DNA from 4 places in the Streptomyces sp. NPDC017943 genome. Region 1 is predicted to be linked to each of the others. Evidence: riboswitches for the same ligand, from Rfam matches in the RefSeq annotation. Region 1 holds a riboswitch; each other region holds the start of a gene.
What was found. A riboswitch is a leader RNA that binds a small molecule or an ion and turns the genes downstream of it on or off. The one in region 1 is predicted to bind cyclic di-AMP.

Region 1 (7,168 bases):
CGTGGTGCGCGGCAGGGAGACGCCCGCCGAGCGGTAGGCGGCCTGGACGAGCCCGGAGCAGTCGAAGGCGTTCGGTCCGGTCGCGCCCCAGACGTAGGGGCTGCCGAGTTTGGCGTAGGCGTAGGAGACGGCGGCGGCCGCCCGCGGGCCCGGCGCCCGGGCCGTGGCGGAGCCGGGAGGGGCGAGGGTGTCCCGCGTGCCGGCCGAGCGGGTCGCGCGGTCGGATGATCCGCCCACCTGGGAACGTTCCTGCGGAGTCAGCCGGGACAGCAGCTGCCGTGCGGAGTCCAGCTTGCCGGTGACGGCCGTCCGGTGGCGCTTCAGCTCCGCCTGCCGTGCCTTGAGGGAGGCCAGCTCGACGCGGGCGGCCCCGCGCAGCTGCTCGATCTCGCGGAGCCGGCTGCGCACCCGCCGGACGGCGGCACTCTGCCGGTCGCCCGCCCGCTCGACGAACGCCGCGTTCTCCAGATAGCGGTCGGGGTCGTCGGACAGAGCCAGTTGCATCGCCGGGTCCAGGCCACCGGAGCGGTACTGCGCGGCGGCGACCGAGCCGAGCGCCTGCCGGGCCGCGTCGAGCCGTTCCTGCGAGCGGGCCGCCCGGTCCTGCAGCCCCCTCAGTCGCTGCCGGGCCCCGTCCGCCTGCTCCTTCGCGCCGTTGTACTTCTCGGTGGCGGCCTCCGCCTGCCGGTACAGCCTGGCCACTTCCGCCCTGACCTGGCCGGGGGTGCGCTGCGGCTCGGCGTGCCCGGTTCCGTCGAAGCCCGTCGCCGTCGCCGCGGAGGCGAGTGCGATCGTGGCGGCCGTACGGGCCGGGCCGCCGGCCATGGGGCGTTGTCGGGGCTTGCGGTGCGCTGCCACCTGGGAGCCACGTCCTTTCCTCGACCGCCGGTGGGGGTGTGCGGTCGCCGGGAGCGGACGGGCGGCCTGCGCGTCCGGCGGCGGCCCGCACAGGGGAGACGGGCCGCCGCCGGACTTTTCTCGGCGGTGGTGTCCGACTGCCGCCCCTGGCCCGGGCGGCGGTGGGGAGCCGGTCACCTGGTGAAGGACGGTAGAGGTGCGCGTGCGGCCCTCGTGGCGGGTGTGCGGAACTGTCCCCGGAGGACCGGTGGTGACCGTATGCGACCAAGATCCCGCCTCGGCCTCCCTCGCTTCACTCAGCGTGATGACCGATGCCCGGGATCATGGGCGAACGACCGTGATCGGGTGCTATAGGGCGCATATATGCACCACGGGCCGGTGTCTGGTGGCCGGGCCGGGCCGATGCCGGGCGGCCGGGCCGGAGCCGGATCGCCGGGCTCGGGAGGCCGGGCCGGTGTCGGGCGGCCGGATGGGCCCTGGCTAGGCTCCGGCCTCATGGACGTCCTCATCCACCTCTTCGTCGGCCTGCACATCATCGGCATCGCCTCGCTCCTGGGCGGCTTCCTCACCCAGATGAAGGCGATGGGCGAGGGTACGGCCCGCTTCACGCCCGCGATGCTGCACGGCGCACTGACCATGCTGATCACCGGCGTCGCCCTGGTCGGCCTCAATCAGGCCGACGACCAGTCCGTGAACAACATCAAGATCGGCGTGAAGCTGGCGCTCCTGGTCGTGATCCTCGGCCTGGTCTACGTGAAGCGCGACGAGGAGCGGGTGGACAAGGGCCTGTTCGGTCTGGTCGGACTGCTCACCACGGCCAACGTCTTCATCGCCGTGCTCTGGACCTGACCCGGGAGGCCCGGGCGCCGGCCCGGGCCGAGGCGGCCGCCCAGACGGTGCAGGCGAGCCACGCGGCCACGGCCGCCCACAGCAGCGCCTGGCCGGCGACGTCCAGCCAGGCGACGTCGAGCGCCGTGGCGACCTCCAGGGTGGCCGTCGCCGTCACGGCCCAGCAGAACACGGTCGCCCAGCGCCGCGCGTCGTAGTGGTGCCGCGGCCAGAACAGCTCGGCGACCAGCAGGGCGACGCAGGCGACCGCGGCGAGCACGAGCAGGGTGACGGCGGTGTTGCGCAGGGCGTCGCCGTCGTCCTCGTTCCACAGGTACAGGCGGGAGCTGTCGGCGGACAGCAGTTGCGCCCCGGCCAGCGCCGAGACCGCCAGCGCGCCTTCCGCGAACCAGTGGTCGCCGCGCCCCTCCTCCACCTGCCGTGGCTGGAAGCGGAACAGGGCGAAGCCGTACAGCGCGAGCCCCAGCCACAGCAGCACCAGGGCCGCGTGGGCCGGCCAGGCCAGCGACTCGGCCGCCGCCAGGGCCGCCGCCAGCACGGCGAGGCACTGAGTGGCCACACACCGCAGGAACACCGTTCCCCGCCGGCCCCCGACCTCCACGGCCAGCAGCACCGCCCAGACCAGCGCGGACAGGGCCAGCAGCGCCCAGCCCACGGACCGCAGACCCGCGGCGGTGAAGCCGGTGCCGAGGAGGGCGGCGGCCGCCGCGGTGGTGAACACCGCCGGCACCTCCGCCCGCCACGCGCCGCGCGCCCGCTGCAGCAGGCTCACGGCCGACACCAGCCACGCCCCGCAGGCCAGGGCCAGCACGACGCGGGAGAGGGCGGCGTGACCCGCGGAGTCGAGACCGACCGACACGGTGCCGGTCGCCAGCGCATACGTCGCCCACCAGGTGGCAAACGGGGAGGGACCGGACATAGCGCCGATGCTAGAGAGCAACGCGCGCCGGAGGTGAGGGGCACGCGCGCGTGCCCCTCAAAAACGTCCGTGTCCGCTCAGGCGGGCCGCACCACGCTGTGGATCGCCGACTCGCCGTCGTAGTAGACCGACTCCTCGCGCACGTACGTGCCCGGCTTCGGCGCGTGGATCATCATGCCGTTGCCGATGTACAGCCCGACGTGCGTGACGTCGTCGTAGAAGAAGACCAGGTCGCCCGGCCGGGCCTGGGACACCGGGACGGTGGTGCCGGCGTCGACCTGGTCGTAGGTCGTGCGCGGGAGGGTGACGCCGGCGGCCTTCCAGGCGGCCTGGGTGAGGCCGGAGCAGTCGTAGGAACCGGGACCGACGGCACCCCAGACGTACGGCTTGCCGATCTGGGCGCGCGCGAACGCCAGGGCCTTGTCCGCCTTGGTGGCGTACGAGGAGTCCACCAGGGCCGGCGTGGAGGGCGAGCCGGAGTCCTGCGACGGCGAGCCGCTCTCCTGCCGGGGGGCCTCCTCGCGCTGGGCCTGCTCCTGCGCGGCCTGCTGCCGGGCCAGCTCGGCGGCCCGGCGGGCGGCTTCCCGCTGCTTCTCCTGCTCGATGGCCGCGAGCCGCGCCTTCTCCTCGGCGGTCAGCCGCGACATCAGCGCGCGGGCGTCGGCCAGCTTGCGCTGCACGGTCGCCTTGGCCGCCTTCAGGTCGCCCTGGGCGTCGGTGAGCTTCTCCAGGCTCTCGGTGGCCTCCCGGCGCTTCGTCATCGTCTCGGACTGCTGGGTGACGAAGTCGTCGACCGCTTCCTTCTGGCGGCCGGTCATCCGGTCCATCAGCTGGGTCTGGTCGAAGTAGTCCTGCGGGGTGTCCGCGAGCAGGAACGTCGCCGTCTCCGGGGCGGCCGCCCCCGTGCGGTACTGGGCGGAGGCGTAGGAGCCGAGCTTCTCGCGCGCCTCGTTGAGCTTCCCGGCGCGCTGCGCCACGTCGTCGAGGAGGGTGTCGACGCGCTTGCGCTGCTTGGCGGTCTTCTCCTTGGCCCCGTTGTACTTCTCGGTCGCCGACTCGGCCTGGCGGTACAGGTCGTCGACCTTCTTCTCGACTTCTTCGAGGCTGGGCTTGTCGTCGGCCTCGGGGGCGGCGTTGGCCGACTGGGACAGCAGGGCCACGGAGGTGAGGGCCGCCGTTGCCAGGGCGGGGGTCCGTATGCCTGCCACGCGCGAACCGGTGGGACGCGACTTGCGGTGCGACGCCAAGGGAGGCGACTCCTTCCATCGTCCGCCTACCGGGTTAGCTGTCGGGTTCGGGCGGGTGGTTCGGAAGGGTTGCCCTACGGCCTTCTCCGGATCAGGAGGCGGGCCGATTCACCCCGGGGTTCTCGGTTGGGTCCCCGGCTCCGGCTGCCGCTGCGGCACACCGGACTCGGCGGAGGCCGCGCGGCCCGGCGACGTTCGCCGGAAACGGTCGTGCGGCCTGGTCGCACGGTAGCCAACTCGTGTGGTCCCTGTGAAGGTTGATGGGTGATATGCCCGATACATTTTCGTGACCTTTCCCGGGAGCGTTGCTCGGAGTGAACGATCCGGGTGGCTCGGTCCTGGTTTGCCCGGGATCGTTGCGGACATAGCGGAACGTGATCATGCGGCACTGGAGGGTGACATCGCGCCACGGATCCGGCCGCCCCGCCGGTGCCCGGGGCGATGTCTCCGGGGTGGCGGCGGACTGTCAGTGGGGCGCCCTAGACTCGGAGAGCGATGAGCAGCCTCTTTGACGACAACTTCCTGGCGAGCCTCCAGGCCCAGCGGGGCCCCGCGGACGAGCCCCCGCCGCCCCCCGAGGACGATCACGCTCCGGAGCCGCTTCCGGACGATCTGTTCGGCGGGAAGTTCGACGTGCCGCCGGACCGCGACACCCATTACCGGGACGGCGCCCCCCGCCCGGTGATCGACGCCGCCGCGCTGCTGGAAGGGCTCAACGACAACCAGCGGGCCGCCGTCGTCCACTCCGGCTCCCCGCTGCTCATCGTCGCCGGCGCCGGCTCCGGCAAGACCCGCGTGCTCACCCACCGCATCGCCCACCTGCTGGCCGAGCGGCACGTGCACCCGGGGCAGATCCTCGCGATCACCTTCACCAACAAGGCCGCCGGCGAGATGAAGGAGCGCGTCGAGCAGCTCGTCGGCCCGCGCGCCAACGCCATGTGGGTCATGACCTTCCACAGCGCGTGCGTGCGCATCCTGCGCCGGGAGAGCAAGAAGCTCGGCTTCACCTCCTCCTTCTCGATCTACGACGCCGCCGACTCCAAGCGCCTGATGGCCCTGGTCTGCCGCGACCTGGACCTCGACCCCAAGCGCTTCCCGCCCAAGTCCTTCAGCGCCAAGATCAGCAACCTGAAGAACGAGCTGATCGACGAGGAGGACTTCGCCGCCCAGGCCACCGACGGCTTCGAGAAGACCCTCGCCCAGGCCTACGCCATGTACCAGTCGCGGCTGCGCGAGGCGAACGCCCTCGACTTCGACGACCTGATCATGACGACGGTCAACCTGCTGCGCGCCTTCCCGGACGTCGCCGAGCACTACCGCCGCCGCTTCCGCCACGTCCTGGTCGACGAGTACCAGGACACCAACCACGCCCAGTACGCCCTCGTGCGCGAGCTGGTCGGCACCTCCGAGCACCCGGTCGACGTACCACCCGAGGCCGAGGTGCCGCCCGCCGAGCTGTGCGTGGTGGGCGACGCCGACCAGTCGATCTACGCCTTCCGCGGCGCGACGATCCGCAACATCCTCCAGTTCGAGGAGGACTACCCGGACGCGACGACGATCCTGCTCGAGCAGAACTACCGCTCCACGCAGACCATCCTGTCCGCGGCCAACGCCGTCATCGAGCGCAACGAGTCCCGCCGCCCCAAGAACCTGTGGACCAACGCGGGCACCGGTGCGCGGATCACCGGCTACGTCGCCGACACCGAGCACGACGAGGCGCAGTTCGTCGCCGACGAGATAGACCGCCTCACCGACGCCGGCGAGGCCAAGGCGGGCGACGTCGCGGTCTTCTACCGCACCAACGCCCAGTCCCGTGTCTTCGAAGAGGTCTTCATCCGCGTCGGCCTGCCCTACAAGGTCGTCGGCGGCGTGCGCTTCTACGAGCGCAAGGAGGTCCGGGACGTCCTGGCCTACCTGCGCGTGCTGTCCAACCCCGAGGACTCGGTGCCGCTGCGCCGGATCCTCAACGTCCCCAAGCGGGGCATCGGCGACCGCGCCGAGGCGATGATCGACGCCCTGTCCCAGCGCGAGAAGATCAGCTTCCCGCAGGCGCTCAAGCGCGTCGACGAGGCGTACGGCATGGCCGCGCGCTCCACCAACGCCGTCAAGCGGTTCAACACGCTGATGGAGGACCTCCGCACGATCGTCGAGTCCGGCGCCGGGCCGGCCACCGTCCTGGAGGCCGTGCTGGAGCGCACCGGCTACCTGGCCGAACTCCAGGCGTCCACCGACCCGCAGGACGAGACCCGGATCGAGAACCTCCAGGAACTCGCCGCCGTCGCCATGGAGTTCGAGCAGGAGCGCGGCGAGGACGCGGAGACCGGCGGCACGCTGTCCGACTTCCTCGAACAGGTCGCCCTGGTCGCCGACTCCGACCAGATCCCCGACGAGGAGGACGGCGACGGCGTCATCACGCTGATGACCCTGCACACCGCCAAGGGCCTGGAGTTCCCGGTCGTCTTCCTCACCGGCATGGAGGACGGCGTCTTCCCCCACATGCGCGCCCTGGGGGAGAACAAGGAACTGGAGGAGGAGCGCCGCCTGGCCTACGTCGGCATCACGCGCGCCCGGGAGCGGCTGTATCTGACACGGTCCACCCTGCGCAGCGCCTGGGGCCAGCCCTCGTACAACCCGCCCTCCCGGTTCCTGGAGGAGATCCCGCCGGCCCACGTCGAGTGGAAGCGCACGGGAGCGACCGTGCCCGCGTCCTCCGGGCCGGTCTCCGCGGTCGCGGCCTCCCTGTCCTCGTCCCGCTCGCGCTCCTCGGCGTCCGGCGCCTCCGGCTTCGCCACGCGCCGCACCGCCGAGAAGCCGGTGATGGCGCTGACCGTGGGGGACCGGGTCACCCACGACCAGTTCGGCCTCGGCACGGTCGTCGCGGTCAAGGGCACGGGAGCGAACGCCGAGGCGTCGATCGACTTCGGCGACACCAAGCCCAAGCGGCTGCTGCTGCGCTACGCGCCGGTGGAGAAGCTCTGACCCGCTGAGCGGAGGCTCCCGTTCGCGCGCCGCGGGCGGGAGCCGGGCGTCGGGAACCGCCGGGGCGCCCCCGGCCGCCGGACGGTCAGGCCGGGTTGATGCCGTGGCTGCGCAGCCACGGGAGCGGGTCGATCGCCGAGCCGCCGCCAGGACGCACCTCGAAGTGCAGGTGCGGACCGGTGGAGTTGCCCGAGTTGCCGGAGCGGGCGATCGGGTCGCCGGCCTTCACGGCCGTACCGGAGGGGACGGTGTAGGTGGAGAGGTGGCAGTACCACGTCTCCGTGCCGTCCTTCGCGGTCACGATCATCATGTTGCC
Region 2 (7,168 bases), on a different contig from region 1:
CCGACTCGTAGGTCTCGTAGCCCTTCTCCACGTCGATGACGAACGTGGCGTGCTCCTCGGCCGCGTGCCCGACGAACAGCCGCTGCTCCGCCTCCAGGTTGTCGAAGGCGAAACTCGACAGCGAGCAGGCCCGCAGCAGTTCGCCCGTCTCCAGTGCCAGACCCGGCCGCAGGACGGCGCCCTGGGCGTCGGAGACACCGAGCCCGATGGCCCGGCCCTGCCCCAACGGGCCCCGCTCGTACGGCAGGAAGCCGACCGGCTCGGCCCCTTCCCGCACCACGGCGACGCGGGCCTGTGGCCTCACCCGGCCGACGGCCTCGGTGAACTCCGGTTCCATGAAGGGGTTGCGCGGCGCCCCCGATGCGGCGCGCAGCGCACGCCAGCGCTCCCGTTCCTCTTCGCCGAGCTCCCCGGGCCCGGCCACACGAATGCGTCCACTGCTCAACCCGACCCCCCGATCAAGTCCCCCCTGGACACAGGGAAGGTACCGCCCGGGACGGTCCCTCGGGTAGGTAGCGGAGCAAGTTGTTGCCAACCGGTGCAGAGGCCCTCAACCGGGCAATCGGCGTCCGCCGCGCGATGAAACGAAGGGGCCCGCTGTCCGTATTCTCTGATCATGGCCGCACCCCTCGCGTATTCACTCATCGCCACCGATCTGGACGGGACGTTGCTGCGCGGCGACGACACCCTGTCCGACCGGTCTCTCGCCGTGCTCGCGCGGGTGGCGGACGCCGGCGCCCAGCACCTCGTGGTGACGGGCCGCCCGGCGCCGAGAGTGCGGCCGCTCCTGGACGACCTGCGCTGCACGGGGCTCGCGGTGTGCGGGCAGGGCGCGCAGGTGTACGACGCCGGCGCGGACCGGCTGCTGTGGTCCATCACGCTGGACCGGGAACTCGCGGAGACGGCCCTCGGCAAGATCGAGGCCGAGGTGGGTCAGGTGTACGCGGCGGTCGACCAGGACGGCGTGGACGGCCTGACGCTGATCGAGCCGGGCTACCTCATGCCGCACCCGACCCTGCCCGCCGTGCGGGTCGACCGGCGCGACGACCTGTGGGGCGAGCCGATCAGCAAGGTGCTGCTGCGCCACCCCTACCTGTCGGACGACGAACTGGCGGCGACGGCCCGGTCGGTGGTCGGCTCACTGGCGACGGTGACGATGTCCGGGCCGGGCACGGTGGAGTTGCAGCCGTGCGGGGTGACCAAGGCGACGGGGCTGGCGCTGGCCGCCGAGCACCTGGGGCTGCGGCCCGCGGACACCCTGGCCTTCGGTGACATGCCCAACGACATCCCGATGTTCGACTGGGCCGCCCGCGGGGTGGCGATGGCCAACGCCCATCCCGAGCTGAAGGCGGTGGCCGACGAGGTCACCGCGTCGAACGAGGACGACGGCATCGCCGTCGTCCTCGAGCGACTGCTGGACGAGGCGGCTCAGTACGGGCCGTTGACGTTGTCGATCGAGCCGTAGCGGTCGGCCGCGTAGTTGCAGGCCGCCGTGATGTTGGCGACCGGGTCGTACGGGTCGAAGGGGGTGCCGTCCACGTGGTACGCGGCGAAGGTCGGGTCGATGACCTGGAGCAGGCCCTTGGACGGGGTGCCCGCGACCGCGTTCGAGTCCCAGTTGTTGATCGCCAGGGGGTTGCCGGACGACTCGCGCATGATGTTGCGGTGGATGCCGTCGTAGGAGCCCGGGATCCCCTTCTGCGCCATGATGTCCAGCGCCTCGCGGATCCAGCCGTCCAGGTTGTCCGCGTAGGTCTTCGTGGAGGCCTGGGTGGCCTGGGCGACGCCGCCGGCGGGCTTGGCGGCCGGCTGGGCGGCGGGCTTGGCGGCCGACTCGGCCGGGGCCGGCGACGTGGTCGCCTTCTTCTCCGGGGCGGCGGCCTCGGCGCCCTTCACCTTCAGCTTCAGACCCGGGTGGATCAGCTTGGGGTTGTCGCCGACGACGGAGCGGTTGTCCTTGTACAGCTGCTTCCAGCCGCCCGAGACGTCGTACGTGTCCGCGATGCGGTAGAGCGTGTCGCCCTTGGTCACGGTGTACGTGAGCGACTTCGCGGGCTGGGCGGCCTGCGGCAGGACGTGCGCGGCGGGCGCGCTCTGCGGCTCGGCGGCGACGGCGTTCACCGCGCCGAGGAGCGGGAGGGCCAGGGCCGCCCCGCCGGTGCCGGCTGCGACGACACCACGGGTGATCGGGTTCTTACGGGGGCGACGGTGCGTGCCTCGTCCGGGCATGGCGATGTTCCTCTCCGGCGCCTGCGAGGTGAGCTGTCGGGTTCGGGCCGGGAGGTGCCCGGCCGCGTACGGCACCGTGTGCCGTGCGCGGCTTCACCCCGAGCCGTTCCGCTGTGCGGACCGGCGACTTACCTGGGTCCCCCGCTCCTGCCCTGCGTGAGTGATCGGTTGATGGGTGCCCGGGCGGTGGCAGGATTCGGCGTCCGCCGGACAGGGCCGGAACGTATGCGAGAGCACATGTCGGGAACAAGCACGGGAGTCACATATGACGCTTGTTGACCTTGGTCGACCGGTATGGGGCACCTTGATCCTTTGCGTTCGCCAAGGCTCAACTCGCTTTCCCGGTGCGGCCGTACGTGCCGCTTCCCGAGGTCGGGCGTGAAAGGGTGGGGGTGACCCAACTCACTGATCAGGTCGCGTGGAGCAAATTCCGCAAACAAGGATTTGCATACTCAGAAGGGCAAATCCGGCATGAGCTGCTTGCTCCGGGTAAGTCGATAAATGTCTGTTCTTATGACCTGATCGAAAACATCGCGGTCCTGATCGGATACCACCCGGCCTGTAACCATGGGCGCTGGCGGTGATCGAAACGTGACCGGATACGCTGACTCGAGTGAGGGCAGCGACCTATCGACAATCCGCGTAAGCACCGCCAGACACCAGCAGACAGGAGACCCCTCGTGACCGACGTCGGGCCGTTCGGGCTGAGCGTGCGGGACCAGGCTCTGGAAGCCGATGTCCAGGCCGGACTGACGGCTGTCGAGGAAGGCTTGCTCGAGGCCACCAAGAGCGAGGTGCCCTTCATCACGGAGGCCGCCCAGCACCTGGTGCGCGCCGGCGGCAAGCGGTTCAGGCCGCTGCTGGTGATGCTCGCCGCCCAGTTCGGCGACCGGCACGCGCCGGGCATCGTGCCCTCGGCCGTCGTCGTCGAGCTCACCCACCTCGCCACCCTGTACCACGACGACGTGATGGACGAGGCCGCCGTGCGCCGCGGCGTCGAGAGCGCGAACACCCGCTGGGGCAACTCCGTCGCGGTCCTCACCGGCGACTTCCTCTTCGCCCGCGCCTCGCACATCCTGGCCGATCTCGGCCCGGAGGCCGTGCGGGTGCAGGCCGAGGCGTTCGAACGGCTGGTGACCGGGCAGATCCTGGAGACCGCCGGACCGCAGGACGGCCGCGACCCCGTCGAGCACTACCTCGACGTGCTGGGCGGCAAGACCGGCTCCCTGATCGCCGTGTCCTGCCGCTTCGGCGCGATGATGTCCGGCGCCGACGAGACGGTCGTGCACGTGCTGACGCAGTACGGCGAGCGGCTCGGCGTCGCCTTCCAGCTCGCGGACGACGTCCTGGACATCGCCTCCGACTCCCACGAGTCCGGCAAGACCCCCGGCACCGACCTGCGCGAGGGCATCCCCACCCTGCCGGTGCTCCGGCTGCGCGAGCGGGCCGCCCGGCTCGGCCTCGCCGAGGACGTCGCCCTGTGCGAGCTGCTCGACTCCGACCTCACCGACGACGCCCGGCACGCCGAGGCCCTGCGGCTGCTGCGCGCCCACCCGGCGCTGGAGCAGGCCCGCCAGGACACCGTCCGCTATGCCCAGGACGCCCGCTCGGCGCTGGCGCCGCTGCCCGAGTGCGCCGCGAAGACGGCGCTGCTGGAGCTGTGCGACGCCGTGGTGCACCGCGCCGGCTAGTCCCGTCTCCCCCCGACCCCTACGGGTCGGGGGAGAAGCCGCCCCCGCGTGTCATACCCCAGCAGTACGCGGAGTTGAGCCCGCGGTCTGACGTATCCGCCCGGCCGATTTGGTCAGATGGGAACCACGGAAGACACCACTCCTCACCTGTTCGGGTGAGAACGGCGGCTCACGGACGAGTGCGTGGACGACACGGACGGCCGCCGCCGACCACGGAGGTAGGGCACACATGGCACCGTACGCATCCGACGACAGCACGACCGGCGGGGAGGCCGACGAGCGGCAGTCCCGGCGGCGCAAGGCCGCCCGCTACGTCGTCCCGGTCACCGTGATCGGGGTGGCGGCCGCGACGATCGGCCTGGTCCCGGCGCTCGCCGACTCCGGCGACCCCGACCTTCCGGAGATCACCGCCCAGCAGCTCGTCGAGAAGATCGCGAAGTCGGACGTCGAGCAGCTGTCCGGCACGGTGAAGATCACCACGGACCTCGGTCTGCCGAACCTCGGCGGCCTGGAGTCCGGTCTGCTCTCCGGCGCCGCGGGCGGCGGCGACGGCTCCTCCGCCGACCCGACCGTCAGGCTCACCGAACTGGCCTCCGGCACGCACACTCTGCGCGTCGCCGCCGACGGCCCGGACCGGCAGAAGCTGTCCCTGGTGGAGAACGCCGCCGAGTACAGCGTCATCCACAACGGCAAGGACGTCTGGGCCTACGACGGCACGTCCGGCGAGGTCTACCACGGCACCGGTCCGCAGAGCCCGAAGGCGGAGAAGGAGCAGCCGCCCACCACGCCCAAGGACTTCGCCGAGGAGGTGCTGAAGGCCGTCGACGACACCACCTCCGTCACGGTGGACGGCACCGCGCGGGTCGCCGGTCGCGACGCCTACAAGCTGCTCGTCGAGCCGAAGCAGTCCGGTTCGACCGTCGGAGCCGTCACCGTGGCGGTGGACGCGAAGACCGGCATGCCGCTGAAGTTCACCCTGGTTCCCGCGAGCGGCGGTTCGGCCGTCGTGGACGCCGGCTTCACCAAGGTCGACTTCTCCAGGCCGGCCCCCTCCACCTTCGACTTCACCCCGCCCAAGGGTGCGAAGGTCACCGAGGAGAAGGACGCCGGCAAGGAGTTCGGCAAGGCCGCCGAGGAGCACGCCCGCAAGGGCGGGCACACCCCGGAGTCCGGGAAGGACCTGGGCGAGGGCCCCGACGGCATGAAGACCATCGGCGAGGGCTGGAACGCCATCGCCACCTTCGATACCGGCGGCGAGGGCGTGCCCTCCGGCGCGGGGGCGGGCGGCGGCGCCCTCGGCGACTTCGTCGACTCGCTCGGCGACAAGGTGACCGGCAGGTTCGGCTCGGGCACGGTCTTCTCGACCCGCCTGGTCAACGCCCTCGTCACCGACGACGGCCGGCTCTACGTCGGCGCGGTCACCAAGGACGCGCTCGTGAAGGCGGCCGACGCGGGGAAGTGACCCGCCGGCGCGCCGGGGGAGCGGGAGCACCAGGCCGCGCCCCCGGCGCTCACTTCTCGTACAGGAACCGCGCGGGCGGAGCCTCCTGGGCGAAGAACGTCTTGGCCCGGGCCAGCGCCTCGGTGTCGGCGAGCACGTCACCGGGCTTGCTGCCGTTGCCGAGCAGCACCCCGCCGAACCGCATCCCCATGTACGCGGCCGAGTTGTGCAGCGTCCCGATCAGCGGGTCGGCCACCACCTGCTCCTCGTGCGCGAGGGCGGTGACGCCCCACAGCGTCCGTCCGGCCAGGGTCTCCTTGAAGTCCAGGCCGGGCGTGCGCAGCCAGCCGGACCAGTAGTCCAGGTAGCGCTTGGTCTGCGCGGAGACCGAGTACCAGTACAGGGGCGAGACGATCACGATGTCGGTCGCCCCGAGCGTGGCGTCGAGCAGCAGCGCCACATTGCCCTCGGTCGGACGGACGTGGTCGCTGTCGTGCCGCAGGTCCTCGAAGTCCGGCACCGGATGGGCGGTCAGGTCGAGCCACTGCTGTTCGGCATCGGCCGGCAGCTGCTCGGCGGCCCGGCGGGCCAGCAGCTCGGAGTTCCCGTCGGAGCGGGCGCTGCCCAGGACGAAAAGGAAGCGGCGGGTCATGGCTGTTCCCCCTGAATGATGGGCGTCGGTCAATTACAGGCGCTTGCATCATATGCGCACGCAAGTAAATCCGCCAGGGTCCCGTCCGCCGGGGCCGGCCCGGCGACGGGCCCGGGCCTCCGCCTCCCGCGCCACGGCCAGCAGCAGCGCCTCCCGTCCGTGCGGTGCCACCAGCTGCAGCCCGGCCGGGCAGCCGTCGCCGCCGAACCCGGCCGGCAGGCTCAGCGCCGGATGCCCGCTGAGGTTGAACGCCCAGGTGAGGGAGGTGGAGTAGCGGTCACCGGGGCCTTCGTGGCCGTGCGGTGCCGTGGGGGCGGTGGGGGTGAGCAGCAGCTGCGCGCCGTCGAACAGCTCCGCCAGCCGCCGGTCGTTCCGTGCCCGCACGCGGTGGGCCCCGTCCGCCCCGGGCCCCGGACCACCCGCCGCCCGCCCGGCCCCCGCCGCCCGCAACGCGAGCCACGCCGGCCCCGGGTCGGCGAGCCCCACCGGCACGCGCGGCCGTACGAGCCGGACCACCCCGGCCGCCACGAGCCGCTCCACCGCGGCCCGGGCCAGCGCCACCGGCTCCGGGTCGGGCACGGCGAAACCCAGGCCGGAAGACCAGACGGCGGTGACGGGCAGCGCCACCGCGGGCGACGGCGGCTCCCCCGACACCACCCGCCACCACAGCTCCGCGTCCCGCGCCGACCGGGCGAGCACGCCGGGGGCGGCGAGCCCCGTACGGTCGGCGGAGGGCAGCCGTCCGTTCGTCGCCTTCAGCCCGAGCACCCCGCACCACGCCGCCGGGATCCGCACCGACCCGGCCCCGTCCGCGCCGGTCGCCAGCGGCACGAGACCGGCCGCCACCGCCGCGGCGGCCCCGGCCGAGGAACCTCCCGGCGTCCGGTCGGCCCGCCACGGATTCACCGTCCGCCCCCGGGCCCCGAGCCCCCAGGTCTGCCACGCCGTCCCCGGCCCGGGCACGGAGGTCGCGCCCACGACCACGCACCCGGCCTCGACCAAAACCCCCGCGGAACGCAGCCCGTGACGGCCCTTCACGGCGACGGGGACGCCCGCGAGGGGCAGGGGCCGTCCGCCCGGGGCGCCGCCCTCGTCCAGCAGCGCGTCCACCTCCGCCGCCCGGCGCAGTGCCTCCTCGGGCCACACCTCCAGGAA
Region 3 (7,168 bases), on a different contig from region 1:
TCGGTGCGGCGCTGCGCGGCCCGGGCCGCGCCGAGCGGCTCCAGCAGCAGCCGCATCTGCAGCAGGTCGGCGGCCTCCTGCTCGGTGGGTTCGGCGACGCAGGCGCCCGCGTGCCGTCTGGTCACCACGAAGCCCTCGGCCTCCAGGGTGCGCAGGGCCTCCCGCACGGGGACGCGGGAGACGCCGTAGCGGCGGGCCAGCAGCTCCTCGGTGAGCCGGGCCCCGCGCGCGTGGACGCCGGCGACGATGTCGTCCCGGATGGCGGTGCACACCGAGTGCGCGGGAATGCGCATGACCGACCTCCGTCTGATTCCCGGGGAAAACGCCGACGCGCAGTCCACGGCTTCATTGCGAGTGACTCTATGGCAATGTGCCGCACTTTCCGGCGGCGGACGGAAATCAGGGAGAAGTTTTTGGACGACGAGCCGTCCGGGACGCGAAAAGCCCCGGCCTGCGGGCCGGGGCTTTCACGGAACTCGGGGTGACGTCAGAGGTTGACGCCGTGCGAGCGGAGGTAGGCGACGGGGTCCATGTCGGAGCCGTACTCGGGGCTCGTGCGGGCCTCGAAGTGCAGGTGCGGGCCGGTGACGTTGCCGGTCGCGCCGGACAGGCCGATCTGCTGACCGGGGGTGACCTGCTGGCCGACCGAGACGCCGATGGACGACAGGTGGCCGTACTGGGTGTACGTGCCGTCGTTCATCTTGATCACGACCTGGTTGCCGTACGCGCCGCCCCAGCCGGCCTCGACGACCGTACCGGCGCCGACGGAGTGGACCGAGGTGCCGGTCGCGGCGTGGAAGTCGACGCCGGTGTGGCTGCCGGAGGACCACAGGCCACTGCTGGCCTGGTAGCTGGTCGACACGTACGAGCCGGAGATCGGGGACACGAAGGTGTTCAGGCGCTTGCGCTCGGCCTCGCGGGCGGCGCGCTCCTTGGCCTCGCGCGCCTTCTCGGCGGCTTCCTTGGCCTTCTTGGCCGCCTCGGCGGCCCGCTCGCGCGCGGCCTCCTCGGCCTTCTTCTTCGCGGCGGCCTCCTCGGCCGCCTGCTTCTGCGCGACGGCCTGGGCGTCGATCTGCTCGGCGACGGTGTCGCCCATGGTGACGACGGGGGTGAGACCGGTCTGCTCGGGAGCCGGCTCGGCGGCGAAGGCGGCCGGAGCGGCCACGGTGCCGATGACGCCGGTCGTGGCGAGAGCCGCGACGCCCGCCGCACGGGCCGTGCCGCGCTGGAGGCGGCTGGGGCGACGGTGCTTCCCGGTGGCGCGGGTGAACGCCATGAAGTGGCTGGTCCTTTCCTTCCTTCTCGCCTACCGGGTTAGCTGACGGGTTCGGAGCAGGAAGGTCTCCTACGGACCCCCTCGCGGCTCGCGCGGGCGTCCGATTCACCCCAGGGACTGCGGTTGGGTCCCCGGCTCCCCTGGCTCGCGCCGTACGGGGACTCGGCGATGACTGTCCGGTGCCGCGGGTGCGGCGCACTGCCTGACGAACAGCCCGGATGACGCTAAGCGGCACCGCTTTCAATTCCCAAACGAAACCCGCCTTTTGTAGCGCATCCCACAGGGCAGACAGGCCTCCTCCGTACCAATTCGGGCATAAGGGAGCCCTGGTGCCTTCGATGACAACCAGGGCTCCCGCGCGCGTGTGCCCTACTCCGCGGTGACGACCGAGACTTCGCCGATGCCGAGGGCCTCGACGGGCGCCTTGATCTGCGTCGCGTCACCGACGAGCACGGTCACCAGGCGGTCCACGGGGAAGGCGCTGACGACCGCCGCGGTGGCCTCCACGGTGCCGGTCGCGGCGAGCTGCCGGTACAGCGCGGCCTGGTAGTCGTCGGGCAGGTGCTGCTCGACCTGGTCGGCCAGCGTGGAGGCGACGGCCGCCGCCGTCTCGTACTTCAGCGGCGCGACGCCGACCAGGTTCTGCACGGCGACGTCCCGCTCGGCGTCGGTCAGCCCCTCGGCCGCCAGGGTGCGCAGCACGGTCCACAGGTCCTGCAGGGCGGGACCGGTGTTGGGCGTGTCCACCGAACCGCTGATGGCGAGCATCGAGGCACCGGTGCCGTCCGGGGCGGACCGCAGGACCTGGGCGAACGCCCGCACCCCGTAGGTGTAGCCCTTCTCCTCGCGCAGCACGCGGTCCAGACGGGACGTCAGGGTGCCGCCGAGGCAGTACGTGCCGAGCACCTGGGCGGGCCAGACGCGGTCGTGCCGGTCCGGGCCGGTGCGGCCGATGAGCAGCTGCGTCTGGACGGCGCCCGGGCGGTGGACGATGACGACCCGGCCCCGGTCGTCCGCGGTGACCGGCGGCACCGGACGCGGCTCGGCACGGGAGCCGGTCCAGGCGCCCAGCGTGTCACCGAGCAGGGCGTCGAGGTCGATGCCGGTGAGGTCGCCGACGACGACGGCGGTGGCCGTGGCGGGCCGGACGTGCTTCTCGTAGAAGCCGCGTACGGCCGCGGAGTCGATCGCGGCGACGGTCTCCTCGCCACCCTGCCGGGGCCGCGACATGCGCGAGTCCGCCGGGAACAGCTGCCGGGACAACTCCTTGGCGGCCCGGCGCGAGGGATTGGCCAGCTCGTGCGGGATCTCGTCGAGGCGGTTGCGGACCAGCCGCTCGATCTCGCTGTCCGCGAACGCGGGCGCCCTCAGGGCGTCGGCCAGCAGGCCGAGCCCCTTCTCGAGCCGGGAGGCCGGGACCTCCAGGCTGATCCGGACCCCGGGGTGGTCGGCGTGCGCGTCCAGGGTGGCGCCCGCGCGCTCCAGTTCGGCCGCGAACTCCTCCGCGGAGTGCTTGTCGGTGCCCTCCGAGAAGGCCCGCGCCATGATCGTGGCGACGCCGTCCAGGCCGGCCGGCTCGGCGTCCAGGGGCGCGTGCAGCAGCACCTCGACGGCGACGACCTGCTGGCCGGGGCGGTGGCAGCGCAGGACCGTCAGGCCGTTGCCGAGAGTGCCGCGCTCCGGGGCCGGGAAGGCCCAGGGCTTGGCCTCGCCCGCCTGCGGCCGGGGGTGGAAGTCCATCGTGGCGAGCTCGGTCACTTGGCCGCCTCCTCGTTCTCGTCGCCGGCCGCGGGTGCGGTGTCCCCGGCATCGTCGGTCTCGTCGGCGACGGGCTCGTAGACGAGCACCGCGCGGTTGTCGGGGCGCAGGCGGGCCTTGGTGACCTCCTGGACCTCCTCGGCCGTGACCTCCAGCACGCGCTGGACGGCGGTCAGGGCGAGCTGGGGGTCACCGAACAGCACGGCGTACCGGCACAGTTCGTCGGCGCGGCCCGCGACCGTGCCGAGGCGGTCCAGCCACTCGCGCTCCAACTGGGCCTGGGCGCGCTCCATCTCCTCGGCCGTGGGGCCCTCCTCGGCGAACCGGGCGAGCTCCTCGTCGATGGCGGCCTCGATCACCGGCACCTCCACGTCACCGGACGTCTTGACGTCCAGCCAGCCCAGCGAGGGCGCCCCGGCCAGCCGCAGCAGGCCGAACCCGGCCGCGACGGCCGTACGGTCGCGCCGCACCAGGCGGTTGTACAGCCGGGAGGACTCGCCGCCGCCGAGGACGGTCAGGGCCAGGTCGGCGGCGTCGCACGCGCGTGTGCCGTCGTGCGGCAGTCGGTAGGCGGCCATCAGGGCACGCGCCGGGACCTCCTCCTCGACGACCTCGCGCAGCTGCTCGCCGATGGTCTCCGGCAGGGAGCCGTCGCGCGGGGCGGGCTTGCCGTCGTGGCCGGGGATGGAGCCGAAGTACTTCTCGACCCAGGCCAGCGTCTGCTCGGGGTCGATGTCGCCGACCACGGAGAGCACGGCGTTGTTCGGCGCGTAGTAGGTGCGGAAGAACGCGCGAGCGTCCTCCAGGGTCGCCGCGTCCAGGTCGGCCATCGACCCGATCGGGGTGTGGTGGTAGGGGTGGCCCTCCGGGTAGGCGAGGGCGGTGAGCTTCTCGAAGGCGGTGCCGTAGGGGACGTTGTCGTAGCGCTGGCGGCGCTCGTTCTTGACGACGTCGCGCTGGTTCTCCATCGACTCCTCGTCGAGGGCGGCCAGCAGGGAGCCCATGCGGTCGGCCTCCAGCCAGAGGGCGAGCTCCAGCTGGTGGGCGGGCATGGTCTCGAAGTAGTTGGTCCGCTCGAAGCTCGTGGTGCCGTTCAGCGAGCCGCCCGCGCCCTGGACCAGCTCGAAGTGGCCGTTGCCCTTGACCTGCGCGGACCCCTGGAACATCAAGTGCTCGAAAAGGTGAGCCAGGCCCGTACGCCCCTTGACTTCGTGGCGCGAGCCGACGTCGTACCAGAGGCACACCGCCGCGACGGGGGTCAGGTGGTCCTCGGAGAGCACCACGCGCAAGCCGTTGGCCAGGCGGTGCTCGGTCGCTGTCAGGCCTCCGGAGCCTGCCTGGGCTGTGGCCGTGTGACCCATGGGCATGTACGTCCCTTCGATCGCGGAGCGGTCTTCACAACCGCGGATTCGTGCCGGTCCTGCCACTGTATGCAAGCGCGCGAGGCCCTGGTGAAGTTCCCGGTGCCGGCCTCGTTCCGGGGGCGCGGGCGCCGCTTGTCCCGGGGCCTGGTCCCGCTTGTCAGTGCGGCGGTCCACAATGGTCCGCGTCAGATCTGGATCGCAGCAGCAAGGAGCCGGCAGCGATGGCCCGCCGCAGCACGAAGACCCCGCCGCCCGACGACTCGTACGAGGAGCGGATCCTCGACATCGACGTCGTCGACGAGATGCAGGGCTCCTTCCTCGAGTACGCGTACTCGGTCATCTACTCCCGGGCCCTGCCGGACGCCCGCGACGGTCTCAAGCCGGTGCACCGGCGCATCGTGTACCAGATGAGCGAGATGGGCCTGCGCCCCGAGCGGGGGTACGTCAAGTGCGCCCGTGTCGTCGGCGAGGTGATGGGCAAGCTGCACCCGCACGGCGACGCGTCGATCTACGACGCCCTGGTGCGCATGGCCCAGCCGTTCTCCATGCGCGTCCCCCTGGTGGACGGCCACGGCAACTTCGGCTCGCTGGGCAACGACGACCCGCCGGCCGCCATGCGGTACACCGAGTGCCGCATGGCCGAGGCGACGAGCCTGATGACGGAGTCGATCGACGAGGACACCGTCGACTTCAACCCCAACTACGACGGCCAGGAGCAGGAACCGGCCGCGCTGCCCGCCGCCTTCCCGAACCTGCTGGTCAACGGCGCCTCGGGTATCGCGGTCGGCATGGCGACGAACATGCCGCCGCACAACCTGCGCGAGGTCATCGCCGCGGCACGCCACCTGATCAGGCACCCGAACGCGGACCTCGACGCCCTGATGAAGCACGTCCCCGGTCCGGACCTGCCCACCGGCGGCCGCATCGTCGGCCTGTCCGGCATCCGCGACGCCTACGAGAGCGGCCGGGGCACGTTCAAGATCCGCGCGACCGTGGCGGTGGAGCAGGTCACGGCCCGCCGCAAGGGCCTGATCGTCACCGAGCTGCCCTTCGCGGTCGGCCCCGAGAAGGTCATCGCCAAGATCAAGGACCTGGTCGGCTCGAAGAAGCTCCAGGGCATCGCCGACGTCAAGGACCTCACCGACCGCGAGCACGGCCTGCGCCTGGTCATCGAGATCAAGAACGGCTTCGTGCCGGAGGCGGTCCTGGAGCAGCTGTACAAGCTGACGCCGATGGAGGAGTCCTTCGGCATCAACAACGTCGCCCTGGTCGACGGCCAGCCGCTCACGCTGGGCCTGAAGGAGCTGCTGGAGGTCTACCTCGACCACCGCTTCACCGTGGTGCGGCGGCGCTCGGAGTTCCGCCGCGGCAAGAAGCGCGACCGGCTGCACCTGGTCGAGGGCCTGCTGACGGCCCTGCTGGACATCGACGAGGTCATCCGCCTGATCCGCTCCAGCGAGAACTCCGCCCAGGCCAAGCAGCGCCTGATGGAGCACTTCTCGCTGAGCGAGGTGCAGACGCAGTACATCCTCGACACGCCGCTGCGCCGGCTGACCCGGTACGACCGCATCGAGCTGGAGACGGAGAAGGACCGGCTCAACGCGGAGATCGAGGAGCTGACCCGGATCCTCGACTCGGACGCGGAGCTGCGCAAGCTGGTCTCCTCTGAACTGGCCGCGGTCGCCAAGAAGTTCGGCACCGACCGGCGCACGGTCCTGCTGGAGTCGGGCGGCGCTCCGGTCGCGGCCGTACCGCTGCAGGTGGCGGACGACCCGTGCCGGGTGCTGCTGTCCTCTACGGGTCTGCTGGCCCGTACGGCCGACGCCGAGCCGTTCGCGGAGGACGCCGGCGCCAAGCGCGCCAAGCACGACGTGATCGTCTCGGCGGTACCGGCGACGGCCCGCGGCGAGATCGGCGTGGTGACCTCCTCGGGCCGGCTGCTGCGGCTGAACGTGGTCGACCTGCCGCAGCTCCCGCAGCCCCTGCCGACGCCGAACCTGGCGGGCGGCGCCCCGCTGGCGGAGTTCGTGTCGCTGGAGGGCGACGAGACGGTCGTCTGCCTGACCACCCTCGACGAGTCGTCCCCGGGCCTGGCGCTCGGCACGCAGCAGGGCGTCGTCAAGCGCGTCGTGCCGGACTACCCGTCCAACAAGGAGGAGCTGGAGGTGATCACCCTCAAGGAGGGTGACCGGATCGTCGGTGCCGTCGAGCTGCGCACCGGGGACGAGGACCTGGTGTTCATCACCGACGACGCCCAGCTGCTGCGCTTCCAGGCGTCCCAGGTCCGCCCGCAGGGGCGTCCGGCCGGCGGTGTGGCCGGCATCAAGCTGGCCGAGGGGGTGAAGGTCATCTCCTTCACGGCGGTGGACCCGGCCGCGGACGCGGTCGTCTTCACGGTCGCGGGCTCGCGGGGGACGCTGGACGACTCGGTGCAGACGACGGCCAAGCTGACCCCGTTCGACCAGTACCCGCGCAAGGGCCGGGCGACCGGCGGTGTCCGCTGCCAGCGGTTCCTGAAGGGCGAGGACTGCCTGTCCCTGGCCTGGGCCGGGCCCGCCCCGGCCCGTGCCGCACAGAAGAACGGCGCCCCGGCCGCCCTGCCGGACATCGACCCCCGCCGCGACGGGTCGGGTGTGTCCCTGGCGAAGACGGTGGCCGTGGTGGCCGGGCCGGTCTAGGCCGGCGGTTCCTCCGCGGGTTCCTCCCCGCCGGTGCGCACATAGCGCAGGACGCCCCACATGCCGTGCTCGTCGGCGTGTGGGGCGTCGTC
Region 4 (7,168 bases), on a different contig from region 1:
GCCGGTGATCCCTTGGTGCGGGTGGAGGAGCCGACCCGGTCGAGGGAGGGCGAGGGCGGGCGAGGGAGGGCCGGGCGGGAACCGGCCCCCGCGGCTCGGGGAAGGCCGAGCTGATCGGTCGTTACCTCGGCGTCGTCGACCTCCTCGGACGGGCCAACTCGGCGTGTCGCGCTCACCCTGATGCACCAACGGGGGAAGACGGAATCGCGTGCCGCCACGCCGGACCGCGTCCCGACGCGCTCGGGACGGCGAGCCGCGCACCGCCCGCGTCACCCTTCCGCCGCGGTCCGCCAGTTGAGGGGGGTGCACCACCCGGAACACGCCGACCGGCGGAACGTCCGACTCCGAGTCGAAACCGACCAAATGGCGTACCCCTGTTCGGAGTAGACACGCGTCCGGACTTCGGGTGGCTGAAGTTGCGCAACGGGCCTGGCCGCAGGGCGGAATTGGACATTCCCTCCCTGGTCGGACCGTCCACGGTGGGGTGGACGGCGGCTCGAACACAGACGTGTCCACCCGAACGGGTGAGTGGTGAGTAACAACACAAATCCTCGGTTCCGTTGGGATTTCGGGACAGCCATGAGTCAAGATCCCTGACTGACGACAAGCCCCCGCCACAGCGGCGGGGCGATCCGGGCGGACGCCGAGTCCTGCCGCCGCCCGGATGACCGGTCGACAGGAGTGGATCGGCAGGAGTGGAGGACCCAAGCACGACGGGTCGCCGGGACGGTCACGCCATGACCGGGTCCGAGCAGCCCTTGGGGTGAAGCCGCGTCAGCGGCCGGGCAACTTCGCCAGCCCGAATCCGACAGGTCATCCTTCACAGGCGGCTGACGAAGGGTTGCGCATGACTGCGCTCAATCGTGTCCCGTCGCTCATGGCCCGTGCCGGTACGGCCTCGGCTCTCACCATCGCCGCCGTCGGCGGCTCGATAGTGGCGCCCGGCTTCTCGTCCGAGGCCGCGGCAGCCACCCCGGCGACCAAGGCACTCCAGATCGCGGCCTCGAAGAAGGGATCGCCGTACAAGTACGGGGCCACCGGTCCGCACCGGTTCGACTGCTCCGGGCTGACGCTGTACTCGTTCAAGAAGGCGGGCAAGAAGCTGCCGCGCACGGCCGCCCAGCAGTACAACAAGACGCGCCACATCTCCGCCAAGAGCCGTAAGGCCGGGGACCTGGTCTTCTTCCACTCGGGCAAGAACGTGTACCACGTCGGTATCTACGCGGGTAAGAACAAGCTGTGGCACTCCCCCAAGACCGGGGACGTGGTGCGACTGCAGAAGATCTGGACCAAGAGTGTCTGGTACGGGCGCGTGAAGTGACCGCCCGGCGTGCGGCGGCGTCCTGACGCGCCGCCGCACGCCGCGGGCGTGAAGGCGGCTCGGACGGTTACCCGTGAGGTCACCCAGACGGACGTGCAGATTCTTTTCGCCTTCCTGCCGTCACTGGCCTTCACCTCGCGCTTTCGCCTTCAGCACCTCGGCCCTGCTGGTGGTGGACGTGACCACGGGCCGCAAGGCCGGGATCGCGGCGGGTGGGGCCACCTTCGTGGTCTGCGCCGGCCTGAGGGCTGCTGCCGCGGCTGGTGCGCCGGGCCGGGCCGCCGCGGCGGTGCCCGCGCCCGAGCGGCGCGCGGTGACGCAGCCGCCTCGGCAGCCCGGCTCCCTCAGAGCGCGCACGGAGGCCCCGGCAAGGCGTCGCCGAGCGCGACGGGGTCCCGGGGGCCGCCCGGGGGGCCGAGCGAAGGGTGATCGGGCGCCGTCCGCGGAGGTCCGTCGGAGTTCTAGGGTTCCTGAGGGCCCCGGGACGGTACCGGCTGGGCCGGGATGGTCCAGGGCAGTTCGATCGTGATGGTCTTGCCGCCCTCCCGGGTCGGCCGGATGCGCAGCTTGCCGCCGCATTCCGCGGTCAGCCACCGGATGATGACCAGGCCGCGCCCGTTGTCCTGCTGGACCGCGGCGGGCAGGCGCCTGGGAAGGCGCGGATGGCTGTCCGTGACGCCGATGCGCAGGTGCTCGTCACGGTCGAGCACGACGTCCACCGTGAACGTGGGCGACTGACCGAAGGTGTGCTGGACGGCATTGGTGGCCAGTTCGGAGATGATCAGCCGGACGGTGTCGGACACCTCCGTGTCGGCCGGCAGGCCCCACTCCGCCAGCGTGCCCACCACGTAGGCGCGCGCCGCGGGGACCGAGGCGGGATCGCTCGGCAGAGTGACGGATGCTTCCAGATGGTCTGCCATGGCGACGTCGTCCCTTTCCCACGGCACCGTGGTCCGACACCACGCGGATGGTTCGAGTACGGTCCCGGACTGGTGCTTCCGTCGCCAGAGTGCCACCAGAACACCCCCGAAGGACGGCGATCCACCAAGATATGCATATATCTGTCGCCCGAAGCGGTGAACTCTGCGACGCGAGACCGTATATGGGTGGTCCGGAAGGAGTAAGGAGAAGCACATGCAGCACGGTCCCGCGGTGCGCCGCCGGAAACTCGGCGCCGAACTGCGTGCCCTGCGCACGTCGGCGGGGCTGACCAGCGGTGAGGCGGCCCGGCTGGTGGGCTGGCACCAGTCCAAGGTCAGCCGGATCGAGACCGGCACGAGCGGGGTGAAACCGGCCGACGTGCGGTTACTGCTCGACGCCTACGGCGTGGCCGATTCCCAACTGCGCGAGCTGCTGGCGGTGTTGGCGGGTTCGGACGACGGCGGCGGGCGGCACCACTGGTGGCACGCCTACCGCGGTGTGCTGCCCCCGACCTACCGCGACTTCATCAGCCTGGAGTCCCAGGCCACCGCGATGCGCACGCTGGAGACCACCGTCGTCCCCGGCCTGCTCCAGACGCCCGAGTACGCCCGTGCGGTGACCAGGGCGGCGGTGGGGAACGTGCCGGAGGACCGGCTCGACACCCTCGTGGAGGTGCGCCTCGCCCGGCAGGACGTGCTGCGCGCAGATCCGCCGCTGGAGTTGAGCGCCGTCCTGGACGAGGCGGTGCTGCGCCGGGAGGTGGGCGGCCCGGGGGTCATGGCCCGGCAACGGGAGCGGCTGGTGGAGGCGGCGCGGCTGCCCCACGTACGGCTTCAGGTTCTGCCGTTCGCCGCCGGTGCGCACATCGGGGTGACCGGACCTTTCGTTATCTTGTCATTTTCGAGCACTTCTGATCTGGACGTGGTTGTTCTCGACCACTTGACGAGTAGCCTCTACCTCGAACGGAAAGAAGACCTCCGGGCCTACACGGAGGCCTTCAACTCCCTTTTGATCCACGCCCTTTCGCCCGAGGATTCGTTGGATTTCATCGCCGGGACATCCACCGGCGCATAAGGAGGCACCATGCGTGCACTGCCTCGTCATGTCCCCTCGAGCCGCGCACTGCACGGTGTGCGGTGGCTGCGCAGCAGCTACAGCACCGGCGCGAACAACTGCGTCGAGACCGCGCGTCCGGACGCTCCGCCGTGGGCCGGACTGCTCGCCGTGCGCGACTCCAAGACCCCGGACGGGCCCGCGCTGTTCTTCTCACCGCGGAGCTGGGCGGGGTTCACCGCCGGCCTGGACCGTCTGTGAAGCCCGTCTGTGAAGCTCTTTTGATCAGCCGCTTCAGGCGCTGCGTCAGCTGCCTCAGCCGCTGAAGAGGCCCGTCTCCCGTCCGATCAGTCCGTCATCGTGCCGACGCACGGCCGTGTCACGCCGACTCATGGTCGCGTCTCGCCGATCACTCGTACAGCGCGTTCGATCTGTTCACCGGTCAAGTCCGCGCGAGCGGTCAGCCTGAGCCGGGAGATGCCGTCGGGCACGGAAGGAGGACGGAAACAGCCCACGGCCAGGCCCGCCGCGCGGCATTCGGCCGCCCAGCGCACCGCGTCCTCGGCCGAGGGCGCCCGCACCGAGACCACCGCGGCGTCGGGGCGTACCGCCTCCAGACCCGCGGCGCTCAGGCGTGCGTGCAGGTCACCCGCCACCGCCCGGGCCCGGGCGGCCCGTTCGGGCTCGCGGCGCAGCAGCCGCAGCGCCGACAGGGCCGCCCCGGCCGCGGCGGGGGCCAGGCCCGTGTCGAAGATGAACGTCCGCGCCGCGTTGACGAGATGGTCGACGACCCGCGCGGGACCCAGGACGGCTCCGCCCTGGCTGCCGAGCGACTTCGAGAGGGTGACCGTCGTGACGACGTCCTCGGCGCCCGCGAGACCCGCCGCGTGGGGCGCACCCCGGCCGCCCTCCCCCAGGACGCCCAGGCCGTGGGCGTCGTCGACGACGAGTCCGGCGCCGTGCTCGCGGCAGACGCGGGCCAGTTCCGTGAGCGGGGCGGCGTCGCCGTCGACCGAGAAGACGGTGTCGGAGACGGCGATCGCGGGTCCGTCGTGTGTCCTCAGTGCCTTGCGCACCGCCTCCGGTTCGGCGTGCGCGGCGACCTGGGTCGCGCCGCGGGCCAGCCGGCAGCCGTCGATGAGCGAGGCGTGGTTGCCGGCGTCGGAGACGATCAGCGAGCCGTGCGGGGCCAGCGCGGTGACGGCGGCGAGGTTCGCGGCGTATCCCGAGGAGAAGACCAGAGCCGCCTCGTAGCCGCAGAAATCGGCCAGTTCGCCTTCCAGCTCGGCGTGCAGTTCGGTGGTGCCGGTGACGAGCCGGGAGCCGGTGGCGCCGCCGCCCCAGACCCGGGCCGCCCGGGCCGCCCCCTCGGCCACCTCGGGGTGGTGGGCCAGTCCGAGGTAGTCGTTGCTCGCGAGATCGAGGAGGGGCGAATCGGCCGGGCGGGGGCGCAGCGTCCGGACGAGTCCGGCGCTGCGGCGCCGCTGCGCCTGCTCGTCGAGCCAGCCGAACGCCATGGGTGGTCCTCCGCGGGTTTTGTAGGCAGTGCACAGACACTAGCGGGACGACCAGCGGGTCACAGTGTGGCAATACCCACACGTCGAAGCCGATTGCTTGTGTGAAGTCTCCTTGGCCCGAAGCGGGTCCGTAGGACAGGATCGGCTCTCATGGACCTGCTGAACACGCTGGTGGACAAGGGGCTTCGGCGCGAGACGCCGACCCGTGACGAGGCACTGGCCGTCCTTCGGACGTCCGACGACGACCTCCTCGATGTGGTGGCCGCGGCCGGGAAGGTGCGCCGGCACTGGTTCGGCCGACGGGTGAAACTCAACTATCTCGTCAACCTGAAGTCGGGCCTGTGCCCGGAGGACTGCTCGTACTGTTCGCAGCGGCTCGGCTCCACGGCCGGGATCCTGAAGTACAGCTGGCTCAAGCCGGATCAGGCGTCCGACGCGGCGGCGGCCGGGGTGGCCGGAGGCGCCAAGCGGGTGTGCCTGGTGGCCAGCGGACGGGGCCCGACCGACCGCGACGTGGACCGGGTCTCCGACACGATCAAGGCGATCAAGGAGAACAACGAGGGCGTCGAGGTGTGCGCCTGCCTGGGGCTGCTCTCCGACGGCCAGGCGGAGCGGCTGCGCGAGGCGGGAGCGGACGCCTACAACCACAACCTCAACACGTCCGAGGCGACGTACGGGGACATCACCAGCACGCACACCTACGCCGACCGCGTCGACACGGTGAACAAGGCGCACGCGGCGGGGCTGTCCGCCTGCTCGGGGCTGATCGCCGGCATGGGCGAGACGGACGAGGACCTGGTCGACGTCGTCTTCTCGCTGCGCGAACTGGACCCCGACTCCGTTCCGGTCAACTTTCTGATCCCCTTCGAGGGCACCCCGCTCGCCAAGGAATGGAACCTCACCCCGCAGCGGTGTCTCCGGATCCTCGCGATGACGCGGTTCGTCTGCCCCGACGTGGAGGTCCGGATCGCGGGCGGGCGCGAGGTGCATCTGCGCACCATGCAGCCGCTCGCCCTGCACCTGGCCAACTCGATCTTCCTGGGCGACTACCTCACCAGTGAGGGCCAGGCCGGAAAGGCCGACCTGGAGATGATCGCGGACGCCGGGTTCGAGGTGGAGGGCACCGACCAGGTCACCCTGCCCGAGCACCGGGCCGGCGGCGGCTGCGGCAGCGGTGGCGGCGGCTGCGGTACCGAGGCGGCCGAGGGCGTGGGCGCGTGCGGTTCCGGTGGGGCCGAGGGAGCGGGCGTGTGCGGTTCCGCGCCCGCCTCCGAGCCCGCGTCCACCAACGAGCCCGCGTCCACCACCGAGGCCGCGTCCCCCTCCGGGACCGCGCCCGCTCCTCCTTCGGAGCCCGCTCCCGCCGGTCCCCGTACGGACCTGGTCGCCGTGCGCCGCCGGGGTGCCGGGACGGATCTCGCACCCAATGCCTGAGCTGACGGTCCCCGAGCTGCTGGAGCTCGACCGGCGGCACGTCTGGCACCCGTACGGCCCCATGCCGGGGCGGCAGGAGCCCCTCGCCGTGGAGTCCGCGAGCGGGGTGCGGCTGCGGCTGGCCGACGGCTCGGGCGAGCTGGTCGACGGGATGTCCTCCTGGTGGTCGGCGATCCACGGGTACAACCACCCGGTGCTGAACGAGGCCGCCCGCGAGCAGCTCGGGCGGATGAGCCACGTGATGTTCGGCGGGCTGACCCACGAGCCCGCCGTCCGCCTGGCGAAGCACCTTGTCGACATGTCGCCGGAGGGGCTGGAGCACGTCTTCCTCGCCGACTCCGGGTCGGTGTCGGTCGAGGTGGCGGTCAAGATGTGCCTCCAGTACTGGCGTTCCTTGGGCCGCCCCGGCAAGCGGCGGCTGCTGACCTGGCGCGGCGGCTACCACGGGGACACCTGGCAGCCGATGTCGGTGTGCGACCCCGAGGGCGGGATGCACGAGCTGTGGGCCGGGGTGCTCCCGCGCCAGGTGTTCGCCGACCCGCCTCCGGCGGAGTTCGAGGAGACCTACGCCGAGCACCTGCGCTCGCTGATCGCCGAGCACGCCGACGAGCTGGCCGCGGTGATCGTCGAGCCGGTGGTGCAGGGCGCGGGCGGCATGCGGTTCCACTCCCCCGCCTATCTGCGGGTGCTGCGCGAGGCGTGCGACGCGCACGACGTGCTGCTGGTGTTCGACGAGATCGCGACCGGATTCGGCCGTACCGGCGCGCTGTTCGCGGCGGGGCACGCGGCGGTCACGCCCGATGTGATGTGTGTGGGCAAGGCGCTGACCGGCGGCTATCTGACGATGGCGGCGACGCTGTGCACCGGGCGGGTGGCCGACGGCATCTCGCGCGGCGAGGTGCCGGTGCTCGCGCACGGCCCG

Region 2: another riboswitch for cyclic di-AMP. It lies ahead of ACH4C6_RS31555 (transglycosylase SLT domain-containing protein); the one in region 1 lies ahead of ACH4C6_RS04280 (NlpC/P60 family protein).
Region 3: another riboswitch for cyclic di-AMP. It lies ahead of ACH4C6_RS19620 (M23 family metallopeptidase); the one in region 1 lies ahead of ACH4C6_RS04280 (NlpC/P60 family protein).
Region 4: another riboswitch for cyclic di-AMP. It lies ahead of ACH4C6_RS12840 (C40 family peptidase); the one in region 1 lies ahead of ACH4C6_RS04280 (NlpC/P60 family protein).

Annotation. Positions count from the first base shown of each region.
Region 1 is NZ_JBIRHH010000001.1:968,309-975,476, reverse strand. It holds gene ACH4C6_RS04295 (NlpC/P60 family protein) at 1-858, opposite strand, end outside; gene ACH4C6_RS04290 (hypothetical protein) at 1,354-1,707, shown strand; gene ACH4C6_RS04285 (hypothetical protein) at 1,685-2,626, opposite strand; gene ACH4C6_RS04280 (NlpC/P60 family protein) at 2,704-3,873, opposite strand; cyclic di-AMP (ydaO/yuaA leader) riboswitch at 3,881-4,055, opposite strand; gene pcrA (DNA helicase PcrA) at 4,369-6,852, shown strand; gene ACH4C6_RS04270 (M23 family metallopeptidase) at 6,938-7,168, opposite strand, start outside.
Region 2 is NZ_JBIRHH010000013.1:10,136-17,303, reverse strand. It holds gene ACH4C6_RS31565 (GNAT family N-acetyltransferase) at 1-430, opposite strand, end outside; gene ACH4C6_RS31560 (HAD family hydrolase) at 617-1,465, shown strand; gene ACH4C6_RS31555 (transglycosylase SLT domain-containing protein) at 1,429-2,229, opposite strand; cyclic di-AMP (ydaO/yuaA leader) riboswitch at 2,233-2,402, opposite strand; gene ACH4C6_RS31550 (polyprenyl synthetase family protein) at 2,910-3,920, shown strand; gene ACH4C6_RS31545 (outer membrane lipoprotein carrier protein LolA) at 4,150-5,382, shown strand; gene ACH4C6_RS31540 (flavodoxin family protein) at 5,432-6,013, opposite strand; gene ACH4C6_RS31535 (amidase family protein) at 6,062-7,168, opposite strand, start outside.
Region 3 is NZ_JBIRHH010000005.1:601,148-608,315, forward strand. It holds gene ACH4C6_RS19615 (GntR family transcriptional regulator) at 1-293, opposite strand, end outside; gene ACH4C6_RS19620 (M23 family metallopeptidase) at 488-1,276, opposite strand; cyclic di-AMP (ydaO/yuaA leader) riboswitch at 1,290-1,454, opposite strand; gene ACH4C6_RS19625 (M16 family metallopeptidase) at 1,646-3,034, opposite strand; gene ACH4C6_RS19630 (M16 family metallopeptidase) at 3,031-4,401, opposite strand; gene ACH4C6_RS19635 (DNA topoisomerase (ATP-hydrolyzing) subunit A) at 4,620-7,076, shown strand; gene ACH4C6_RS19640 (CobW family GTP-binding protein) at 7,073-7,168, opposite strand, start outside.
Region 4 is NZ_JBIRHH010000003.1:745,487-752,654, forward strand. It holds cyclic di-AMP (ydaO/yuaA leader) riboswitch at 632-844, shown strand; gene ACH4C6_RS12840 (C40 family peptidase) at 848-1,321, shown strand; gene ACH4C6_RS12845 (ATP-binding protein) at 1,783-2,241, opposite strand; gene ACH4C6_RS12850 (helix-turn-helix domain-containing protein) at 2,456-3,316, shown strand; gene ACH4C6_RS12855 (DUF397 domain-containing protein) at 3,326-3,556, shown strand; gene ACH4C6_RS12860 (8-amino-7-oxononanoate synthase) at 3,685-4,812, opposite strand; gene bioB (biotin synthase BioB) at 4,963-6,246, shown strand; gene ACH4C6_RS12870 (adenosylmethionine--8-amino-7-oxononanoate transaminase) at 6,239-7,168, shown strand, end outside.